DNA from 3 places in the Oribacterium sp. oral taxon 108 str. F0425 genome. Region 3 is predicted to be linked to each of the others. Evidence: predicted binding sites of a transcription regulator. Region 3 holds the regulator's gene; each other region holds the start of a gene.

Region 1 (3,283 bases), 920 kb from region 3:
ATATCATGGCTTAAGAGTTTCTACCATGGGAGAGAAAACGGACTTCACGATATTTACCGGAAGCCCTGCAGAAAATATGAATGCCTATACGGAGCTTACCGGGAAGCCGCTCCTTCCGCCGGAATGGGTTTTTGAGCCCTGGGCAGGCGGCGGAGTAGGCAGATGGGGAGATGGCCCCACGCATGATGTGGTAAAGGAAATGGAAGGGGTTATTAACCGCTTCCAAAATCTGGATATCCCTCATTCCGGCTTGTATGCGGAAGGCGCAGGATGGAAGTTTGGAGACCACTATAATAAGGAAGAGTTATATCAGATTGCTGACTTTGCTCATCAGCGGGGAATCCGTGTATTTTCGTGGCAGTTTTCTCATATCGGAGAGGAGGAAGCTGCTGCGTATTTACCGAACTGTCCGAGGGAAGAGCTGCCGATTACCAGGACGCCCTTCTATACAGGAAGTAAAAAACTCCCGTCGGAAATTGATTTCTCTCACCCGCGTGCTATGGAGCTTTTGGAAGCGGAGTGGAAAGACAGGATGGATGCGGGCTTTGACGGAACAATGGTGGACTTCGGAGAAATCACACCGGATGAAGCAGTATTTTATGACGGCCGTAAGGGCGATGAAATGCATAATGCCTATGCAACGGCGTATACGGAAGCCTATCGAAAGCTGTTTTTGAAGTATCGAGGAGAAGATCATGTTCTTTTCTCCCGGTCTGCTGCAGCGGGAACCCAAAGCTATGCCTGTCAATTTGGCGGAGATCAGTTATCCGGATTCAGAGGCCTTACTTATTCTATTCATGGAGGACTGAGCGCCGGAGCCTCCGGTCTTCCATTCTGGGGTGTGGACGCGGGCGGATATGACGGACTTTGTGATGAGGAAAGCTACATTCGATGGACTGAATTTGCTACATTTTGCCCGATTATGCGCTATCACGGAACACAGCCTAGAGAGCCTTGGGTTTATAGCGACTATACGGTAAGGCTTTATAAACATTACGCTTGGCTGAGAGAGAATCTTTTACCTTATAGTGTTCAGACGGCTCAGCTAGCACACCGCGATGGAATGCCCATGATGCAATCGCTTCCTATGGCTTTCCCCGGGGATAAGAAAGCGATAGCCGTTGAGGATGAATATATGTATGGGAAATCCCTTTTGGTGGCACCTGTCCATGAGGAAAAAGAGGAACGGGAGATTTATTTTCCAAAAGGAAAATGGATCAACTTCTTTGATTTTCGAGAGATTGTGCAGGGGGGAAAGAGTAATGTAAAAAAAGTGCCTATTGAGAAGATTCCGGTATATATTAAGGAAGGCTCTTTCATTCCCTTAGAGCTAAACGGAGACTTGAATCTTGGAGAAAGTATGAGTGCCGAAAGGAAAAAAGTACTCCTTGTAGCCCTTCCTGAAGCGGAGAGTCATACAAGCGAGGAGGATTCCGCTTTGCCTTATTTCTTCCGGAAAAAAGAGGGAGATTGGGAGATTGTTATGCATAAAATGAAAGAGTTTTCTTATCTCCTTCTTCCCGGTTTGGCCGATTTCTTGAAAGAGAAGGAGGCAAAAAAGAATTGTTGCGAAATTCGACTGAACGGAGAACCCTTAAAGAAGCTTCCTTCCGTAAATGCCCTCCGCTATGAGGCGGGATTCTTCCTTAGAGAAGACGGAGCTCTCGTAATTCGACTTATGCCGGAAGAGGATATTGTCATTACGGTTTCGTAAAACGATAAAGTAAAGCGATGGCGAAAGCTGTCGCTTTTTTTGAAGTGTACTTCTCTGCTCAAACAGTTTAGATTTCACAGACTTTAGTTTTCACAGACTTTTCACAATAAATTAGCACTCATCACTTGACAGTGCTAACAATACGTTTATAATAGACTTATCTTAGAGAAAAAGTGAGGTAGTGAGTATGAATATAAATCGTTTTACACAAAAGTCGGTAGAGAGTATCAATAACAGCCAGAAGATTGCGATGGATCACGGGAATCAGGCACTGGAGCAGGTGCATTTGCTCTTAAGCCTTCTTCAAGTGGAGGACAGCCTGATTGCGAAGCTTCTACAGAAAATGGGTATTCCGCTGGATAGCTTTACAAGAGCGGTGGAAGAGAAAATCAATGCACTTCCCAAGGTTTCCGGAGGCCAGCAGTACTTTTCCCAGGACGCGAATAAGGTCGTCATGAATGCGGAGGATCACGCGAAAGCCATGGGAGACGAGTATGTGTCCGTAGAGCATATTTTCCTTGCCCTTCTAAAGGACGGAGATAAGACGATTCGGGAGCTGTTTAAAGAGTTCGGCATCACCAAGGAGAAGTTCCTTTCTGCGCTCTCCTCCGTTCGGGGAAATCAGAAGGTTATGACGGATAACCCGGAAGGCACTTATGATGCCTTAAACAAATACGGATATGAAATGGTGGAGCGGGCAAGTCAGCAGAAGTTCGACCCGATTATCGGTCGGGATGAAGAAATCCGAAACATTATCCGAATCCTCTCCCGAAAGCAGAAGAATAACCCCTGTTTAATCGGAGAACCCGGTGTCGGAAAGACGGCAGCAGTAGAGGGGCTCGCACAGCGAATTGCAAAAGGCGATGTGCCCGAATCTTTGAAGAATAAGAAAATCTTTGCGCTCGATATGGGCTCTCTCATTGCCGGTGCAAAGTACAGAGGAGAATTTGAAGAAAGACTGAAGGCAGTTCTGGATGATGTCACAAAGTCCGAAGGCGAGATTATCCTCTTTATCGATGAAATTCACAATATCGTCGGCGCAGGAAAAACCGAGGGTTCCATGGACGCCGGAAATCTGTTGAAGCCGCTTCTTGCCAGAGGCGAGCTGCACTGTATCGGTGCGACAACCCTCGATGAATATAGAAAATACATTGAAAAGGATGCCGCTCTTGAACGTCGTTTCCAGCCGGTTATGGTGGACGAGCCGACGGTGGAAGATACCATTTCCATCTTAAGAGGTATAAAGGAGCGCTATGAAGTCTTCCACGGCGTAAAAATCACGGATACCGCACTCGTTGCGGCGGCGACGCTTTCCGACCGTTACATCTCCGACCGTTTCCTTCCGGATAAGGCAATAGACCTTGTGGATGAGGCCTGTGCCATGATTAAGACGGAAATGGATTCCATGCCGGAAGAAATGGACGAGCAGCAGAGAAAGATTATGCAGCTGCAGATTGAAGAGCTTGCGCTGAAAAAAGAGGACGACCAGCTTTCGAAGGAAAGACTCGTAGCTCTGCAAAAGGAGCTTTCCGAGCTTCGGGATAAGTTCAATGTCCAAAAGGCGCAGTG
Region 2 (3,283 bases), 670 kb from region 3:
TCCTTTCACAGTATTAAAAAAGATACTTTATTTCAAAAAGGTGCGTACTTAATTTTACTCTGTATTAGTGCTACCCTTATTATATAAAACGTGTCAAGGAGGCGTAAATATGATTATTGATAGTCACGAACACATAATGTTTCCAGCAAAAATGCAGTTAGACAAAATGGACGCTGCGGGAGTAGATAGGGCAATTCTTTTTTGTTCTGCTCCGCACCCCGAAAAAGCAAACAATCTGAATGAGCTTGAAACAGAAATGAACACATTATACAAAATTCTTGCAGGAGCAAATAGCAAAGAAGATAATATTAAGCGATTGAAAAAAATATTGTAGAAATCACCACAGCAATAAAAGAAAATCCTAATCGCTTTTGGGGTTTCGGTTCTGTTCCGTTGGCACTAAGTTTAGAGGAAACACAGAATTGGATAGACACACAGATTACCGCTAATTCTTTGTGTGGGATAGGTGAATTTACTCCCGGTAATGAACAACAGATTATTCAGTTAGAAACAGTATTTCAAGCAATAATGAATACAAGGTTATACCCTGTTTGGGTGCATACTTTTAATCCTGTTACATTAAGCGGTATTAAGCAGTTAATGTCTTTATGCGAAAAGTACCCAGAGGTGCCTGTTATTTTCGGGCATTTAGGTGGCTCTAATTGGATAGAAGTAATCAAATTTGCAAAGGAGCATAAAAACGTTTATTTAGACCTTTCAGCAGCGTTTGCTTCTATTGCTACAAAAATGGCATTAGTTGAGTTGCCGGAAAGATGTCTGTATAGTTCTGACGCTCCTTATGGTGAGCCATATTTGTATAAGCAACTTATTGAGTTTGTAAGCCCTAGCCAATCAGTAGCCAAAAAGGCTTTGGGGGAAAATATTTTAGAGTTGTTGGAGCGTATAAATCTAATTTAACATTTCCACTTTCTTTAATAAATAACTTATCTGCCGGACGACGGCAAAAGAAAAAAGTCGTCGTAGAGCAGACATATTTTCACGCACGTATGAAGCGGCTTTGTTTTTCAGAGCCGCCGTTTCTTTGCGCTTGCACAAACCTATGACGACTTGCAGGGACACGCCCACATAGACGTGACGATGGACGTATACAACCATGTAAGTGAGATGTCCAGAATTGAGAGTGAAATCACTAGGCTGGATAGCGTAGCAATTAGCTGACACCAAAAATAAAAAATTGGTGTCAAAATGGTGTCAAATCAAGAAAAAGTGATGATTATAAGAAAGAAAAAGTGTTGCAAACCCCGTAAAATCAAGGTTTGAAAAAAATCTCAAAAAATTAGCACTCAACACTTGACAGTGCTAACAATTCGAGTATAATCATAATCATGCAGAGGAACAGAGAAGACCGCAAGGACTTTAAAGGTTCTCAGAGTGATGAAGATTCTTCCCCTTGCTGAAAAAAATGACAAGAGATTAGAAGTCAAAAGAAGAGTATAAGGAGGAAAAAGATATGTTAGCACCTAGCATTTTTGGAGAGAATTTATTTGATGATTGGTTTGATTTTCCGAGTTTCGGAGGTCTGGGCAGAGTAGAGAATAAGCTTTACGGAGACCGTGCAGGAAGATTGATGAAGACGGATGTTCATGAAAAGGACGGACAGTACGATATGGATATCGACCTTCCGGGCTTTAAGAAAGAGGATATCAAGGTAGAGTTGCATGACGGCTATCTTCAGGTCAGTGCCGTGAAGGGCTTAAATGAAGAAGAGAAGGATGAGAAAGGTAAACTCATTCGTCAGGAGCGTTACTCCGGCTCTATGCAAAGAAGCTTTTATGTTGGTGACAGCATTAAGCAGGAAGATATAAAAGCAAAGTTTGAACAGGGCGTTCTGAAGCTTTCCTTCCCTAAGGAAGGGGAGAAGAAACTTCCGGAGAAGCAGCCGATTATGATTGAAGGTTAAAAATGGGACTGTTTTGCATGTGAAGTGTCCCCCCCGAAAGTTAGACTTTTTAAGCGTAGCAGTTTTATGGCTGCTACGCTGTTTTTATGCCCAAAATGCAGAAAAGAAACAGCCCTCACAGATTAGCAAGAAATTGCATTCGGTGAGAGCTGTTTTTTAAATGATTAGCAGGTGCTGCTTGCGAATTGTACTGCTTCTTCCTCCTGGCTTTGCTCCGATTCGGAGATCTCTTCAGCCTTCATTTTTCCCTGTCTGTGCAGATAGTAAAGAATACAAAACATCGGAATAATGCAAACATAGGAAAGTACGGTGATAAGACTGTTGTTAAAATCCGTATCCAAGGCGGGAGGCAAGGTTCCGCTTAAGTTGTTGACTGCGTGGGCAAGAACAACATAAAAGAGCGTTCTGGTCTTTTTAATATAATAGCCCAAAATAATGCCCATCATGGCAGTGTATACAGCCTGAATAAAGCTGCCGTGCCAGATTCCGAACATTACGCCGGATAAAAGAAGAGGAAACCAGGGAAGATCTGTGGCTTCTTCAAAGCTGCGGAAAATAACGCCTCTGAATAAAATTTCTTCCACAAGAGGACCGATTGCAACAATCGCTAAGAAGGTCCAGATATAGGAGCCTTTCTCCAAGTCGTCATACATGCTGGAAAAAGCTTCGGCCTGCTCTCCCAAAGCAGAAAAATGCGAAGCAACTAAGTCAACCAAGTTAAGCCAGATGGTGGACAATCCGCCTGCGCCGAAACCGATTACGACGGAAAATAATATTCCTTGCCATGGGGCAATTTGGATTTCCGCCTTTTTCCGCGGAAAGACCTTCCGATAAAAAATATAAAGAATAATAGATAAACATGTCGCCAGAAAAGCATCCAAAAAGGCGGGGGTGTTATTCACCCAGTCAAATGAAATACGGAACAAATCCAAAACCCAAAAGAGTGCTCCCGTAATAAAGTTTCCGATGATATCATAGATTATGATGACCGCAAAAGGCAGGAATAAAAAGAGCAGTTTTTTCTTATCAAATATTTTAGTTTCCATTTTTTTCTCCCTTACATTTATAAAACGAATCTTTTTTCTATCGACCCAATCTATTTTTATATTAGAGAAAATATAGTCTATTCCTTCCTTTTACACAAGAACTCTATTAAATTAAGTAAATTTAATGAACAGTATTTGTTGCCTATGCAAGATTTCTTGTTCTCAAAAGATAGATAATTAGCGTATATTATATAGAAGGAATCTTGCAATTCAGGAAGGGGATGGAAATTAAGATGAAATTAACTGTGGAAAAGGGAAGGCCGGAGATTGACGAAGGAAGAAGCCGGAAGGAAATCGCGGTTTATGATTATTTAGA
Region 3 (3,283 bases):
AAAAAGATAAGACCAAGCTCAATAAGGGAGAATAGCAAAAAATAAAGTTATTCTATATAAGGAAGAAAGGGATAAAAAATGGAATTAAAGGGACTGCGTTTTGCCATGCACAACTTAGGCTGCAAGGTCAATTCATATGAAGCGGAGGCAATGAGCGAGGCAATTCTTAAAGAGGGGGCAACGCTGGTTCCTTTTCAAGAGGAAGCGGATATCTACCTTATTAATACCTGCTCCGTAACGAACATTGCAGACAGAAAATCCAGACAAATGATTCACCAGGCAAAGGAACGGAATCCGGATGCTCTTGTGATTGCGACAGGCTGCTATGTGGAAGGAAAGAAGGAGGAACTGAAAAAAGATAAGGGAATCGATATTCTGATCGGAAACAGCGGCAAAGGGAAAATTGTAGAGCTGATCAAAGCCTATCGGGATGCCATGTTGGAAAATGACGGCAAGATCGAAGACTATTTGCCTCCTGTCAAAGAAGAAGGAGAGTATGAGAATCTTTTTCTTTCAAAGCCCTTGGACAGAAGTCGCGCCTTTGTAAAGATTCAAGACGGTTGCAACCAATTTTGTGCGTATTGCATTATCCCCTATGTGAGAGGCAGAATTCGGAGCAGGAAGATAGAGGACTGCCTTCAGGAAATAGAACACCTGGGGCAGGAAGGTATTTCCGAAATCGTGCTTACGGGAATACACCTTTCTTCTTACGGCTTGGATTTTCAAAATCTTTCCTATGAATATGCCAGTAAAATGGCAGAAAGCGGAGAGGCGCTCATTTCTCTCATTGAAAAAATCGGAGAAATCCCTTCTATAAAGAGGATACGTCTGGGGAGCTTAGAGCCCAGAGTCATCACGGAGAACTTCGTTTCCCGCCTAAGGGCTGTGGACGGAATCTGTCCCCACTTTCATCTTTCCCTGCAAAGCGGGGCGGCGAAGACCTTGAAGGAAATGAACCGACATTATACGAAAGAGGAGTTTAAAGAGGCGGTGGACTGTATTCGAATAGCCTTTCCGCTCGCGGCCATTACCACGGATGTGATTGTGGGATTCCCCGGCGAGACGGAAGAGGATTTTCAGGAGTCAAGGGACTTCATCGAAGAAATCAGCTTCTACGACCTGCATATTTTCAAATATTCCCGCAGGAAGGGAACCCGTGCAGACGAGATGCAGGGACAGATTACGGAAAAGGTCAAGAAGGAACGCTCGAAGATTCTCTTAGACCTTGCCCTTAAGGATTCGGAAAAGTTTCGGAAGCAGTTTATCGGCAAAAGGTCGGAGGTCTTAATAGAGGAAGTTCGCGAACTTGAGGGGGAAACGTATTACACCGGTTTTAATAAAGAATACATTCGGTTTTATATCCCTCTGCAGAAAGACAGTGCATTAGAAATCGGAGGGGTTTATCCGGTGCTTGCGGAGAAAGCCATGGAAGAAAGCCTGCTTGGAAAGCTCTTTTCAGAATAAATACAAGTTCATAGGAAATTCACAAATCCCCTCGGGAAAATTCTTGACAATCTCTTTTCCGAGGGGTATATTATGAACATGTGTTAGCACTCGATATATATGAGTGCCAATAAATCCAAAAAGGAGGAAGGTGGTCTTGTGGATCAGAGAAAGCTTATTATATTGACAACGATAATCAAGAACTATTTAGAGACCGGTGAGCCGGTAGGATCCCGAACCATTAGCAAGTACTCCGGTCTGAACTTAAGTTCCGCGACAATTCGGAATGAGATGAGTGATTTGGAAGAGATGGGCTATATTTTACAGCCTCACACTTCCGCAGGAAGAGTTCCTTCCGACAAGGGTTATCGCTTCTATGTAGACCAGTTGATGGAGAAGCAGGAGAGAGATTTATCGGATGTTCGAAGTTCGATGTTTGACAGGATTGAGAAGCTCGAATCCGCCCTACAGTCTCTGGTTAGGAATATAGCGAGCGATACTCATTATACGGCACTTGTTTCCGGACCCAGGATGGAGAAGAACAGGATTAAGTTCTTACAGATTTCTCTGGTGGAAAAGGGAAAACTTCTCTTTCTTCTGATGTTCGAGGGAAATATCATTAAGACGATGACCGTGGACATTGATGAGGATTTAGAGCAGAATGCGATTCTCTCCATTAACCTTCTTTTAAACGATGTTCTGGGCGGACACAGTGTGGAAGAGATTACGGAAGAATACATTCGGACACTCCTGGATAGGAGCCGGCACAGAAAGACGATGGGACTCCTTCTTCAAAGCTTGGAAAGTATGCTTCGTACCGATGAGCAGGATGTGGAAATCTATACCTCGGGCGCTACGAACATTTTCAAGTATCCGGAGCTTATGGATTCGGAAAATGCATCCAAGTTGATTTTTGCTTTGGAGTCCAAGGAGGAACTTGCCGGTCTTTTACAGGAAGCGGAAGAGAAAGAAGAGGACAACAAGAGTATTCAGGTTTATATCGGAAAAGAAAGCCCCCTGCAGGATATGGCAGACTGTGCACTGGTTACGGCAAAGTACCGGCTTGGAAACGGAATGCACGGTACAATCGGGGTAATCGGACCGAAGCGAATGGATTATGAAAAGGTACTGGATACCTTGAGCAGATTAATACAGGAAATGGGAGAGATTCCCTTGCAATAGGAAGGAGACGTTGTGTCAAAGAAGCATAATGAAGACGAGAAATGGAAGAGGCAGTCGCACGAAGGCGGCGAGCAAGGAAGGGAATGCACAAAGGAGGCGTCTTCCGAAGGTGTAAAAACCGCGGAGGAATGCAGTACGGAGAATTGCTCCGGGAATGCAGGGGAGCAGGAAGTGCCTGGCGAAGAACAGACTTCTTCTACACAGACTTTAGGAGAGGATTCGGAGGAGGCTTCTTCCGGAAAGGAAAATTCCGAAAAAGAGGAGAATGCGGAGCTTTTACAGCTGAAAGATAAATATCTTCGCACCTTGGCGGAATACGAAAACTTCCGAAAGCGTTCCGAGAAGGAAAAGGCGCAGATGTTTGAACTTGGCGCAAAGAGCATTATCGAGCAACTTCTTCCTGTAGTGGATAACTTTGAGAGAGCCTTGGAACATATCCCGGAGGAAGAGAAAGAAAACTCTTTTGCAAAGGGTGTGGAAGGAATTTATAAGCAGATTCAGAAAATGTTTTCAGATTGTGATATTCAGGCAATTGAGGCTGTAGGACAGAAGTTCGATCCTGCGCTCCACAATGCCGTTATGACGGAAGAAGAGGGAGATGCGGAAGAAGATACCGTAACTGCCGATTTGCAAAAAGGCTATACCTACCGCGGAAATG

The links. The regulator HrcA, encoded in region 3, represses chaperone genes, less so after heat shock. The targets are predictions, from matches to a motif close to TGTTAGCACTCNNNNNNNNNGAGTGCTAACA.
Region 1: clpB (ATP-dependent chaperone ClpB) is a predicted target of HrcA. The motif match lies at 1,824-1,854, and genes of this name have one in related genera.
Region 2: HMPREF9124_RS02110 (Hsp20/alpha crystallin family protein) is a predicted target of HrcA. The motif match lies at 1,296-1,326, and genes of this name have one in related genera.

Annotation. Positions count from the first base shown of each region.
Region 1 covers NZ_AFIH01000001.1:160,574-163,856, forward strand. Annotated here, with positions in the region: gene HMPREF9124_RS00775 (TIM-barrel domain-containing protein) at 1-1,714, shown strand, start outside; gene clpB (ATP-dependent chaperone ClpB) at 1,902-3,283, shown strand, end outside.
Region 2 covers NZ_AFIH01000001.1:410,686-413,968, forward strand. Annotated here, with positions in the region: partial or broken gene HMPREF9124_RS12915 (amidohydrolase family protein) at 110-918, shown strand; gene HMPREF9124_RS02110 (Hsp20/alpha crystallin family protein) at 1,472-1,921, shown strand; gene HMPREF9124_RS02115 (CPBP family intramembrane glutamic endopeptidase) at 2,086-2,967, opposite strand; gene HMPREF9124_RS02120 (prolyl-tRNA synthetase associated domain-containing protein) at 3,189-3,283, shown strand, end outside.
Region 3 covers NZ_AFIH01000001.1:1,081,690-1,084,972, forward strand. Annotated here, with positions in the region: gene mtaB (tRNA (N(6)-L-threonylcarbamoyladenosine(37)-C(2))-methylthiotransferase MtaB) at 79-1,464, shown strand; gene hrcA (heat-inducible transcriptional repressor HrcA) at 1,564-2,625, shown strand; gene grpE (nucleotide exchange factor GrpE) at 2,638-3,283, shown strand, end outside.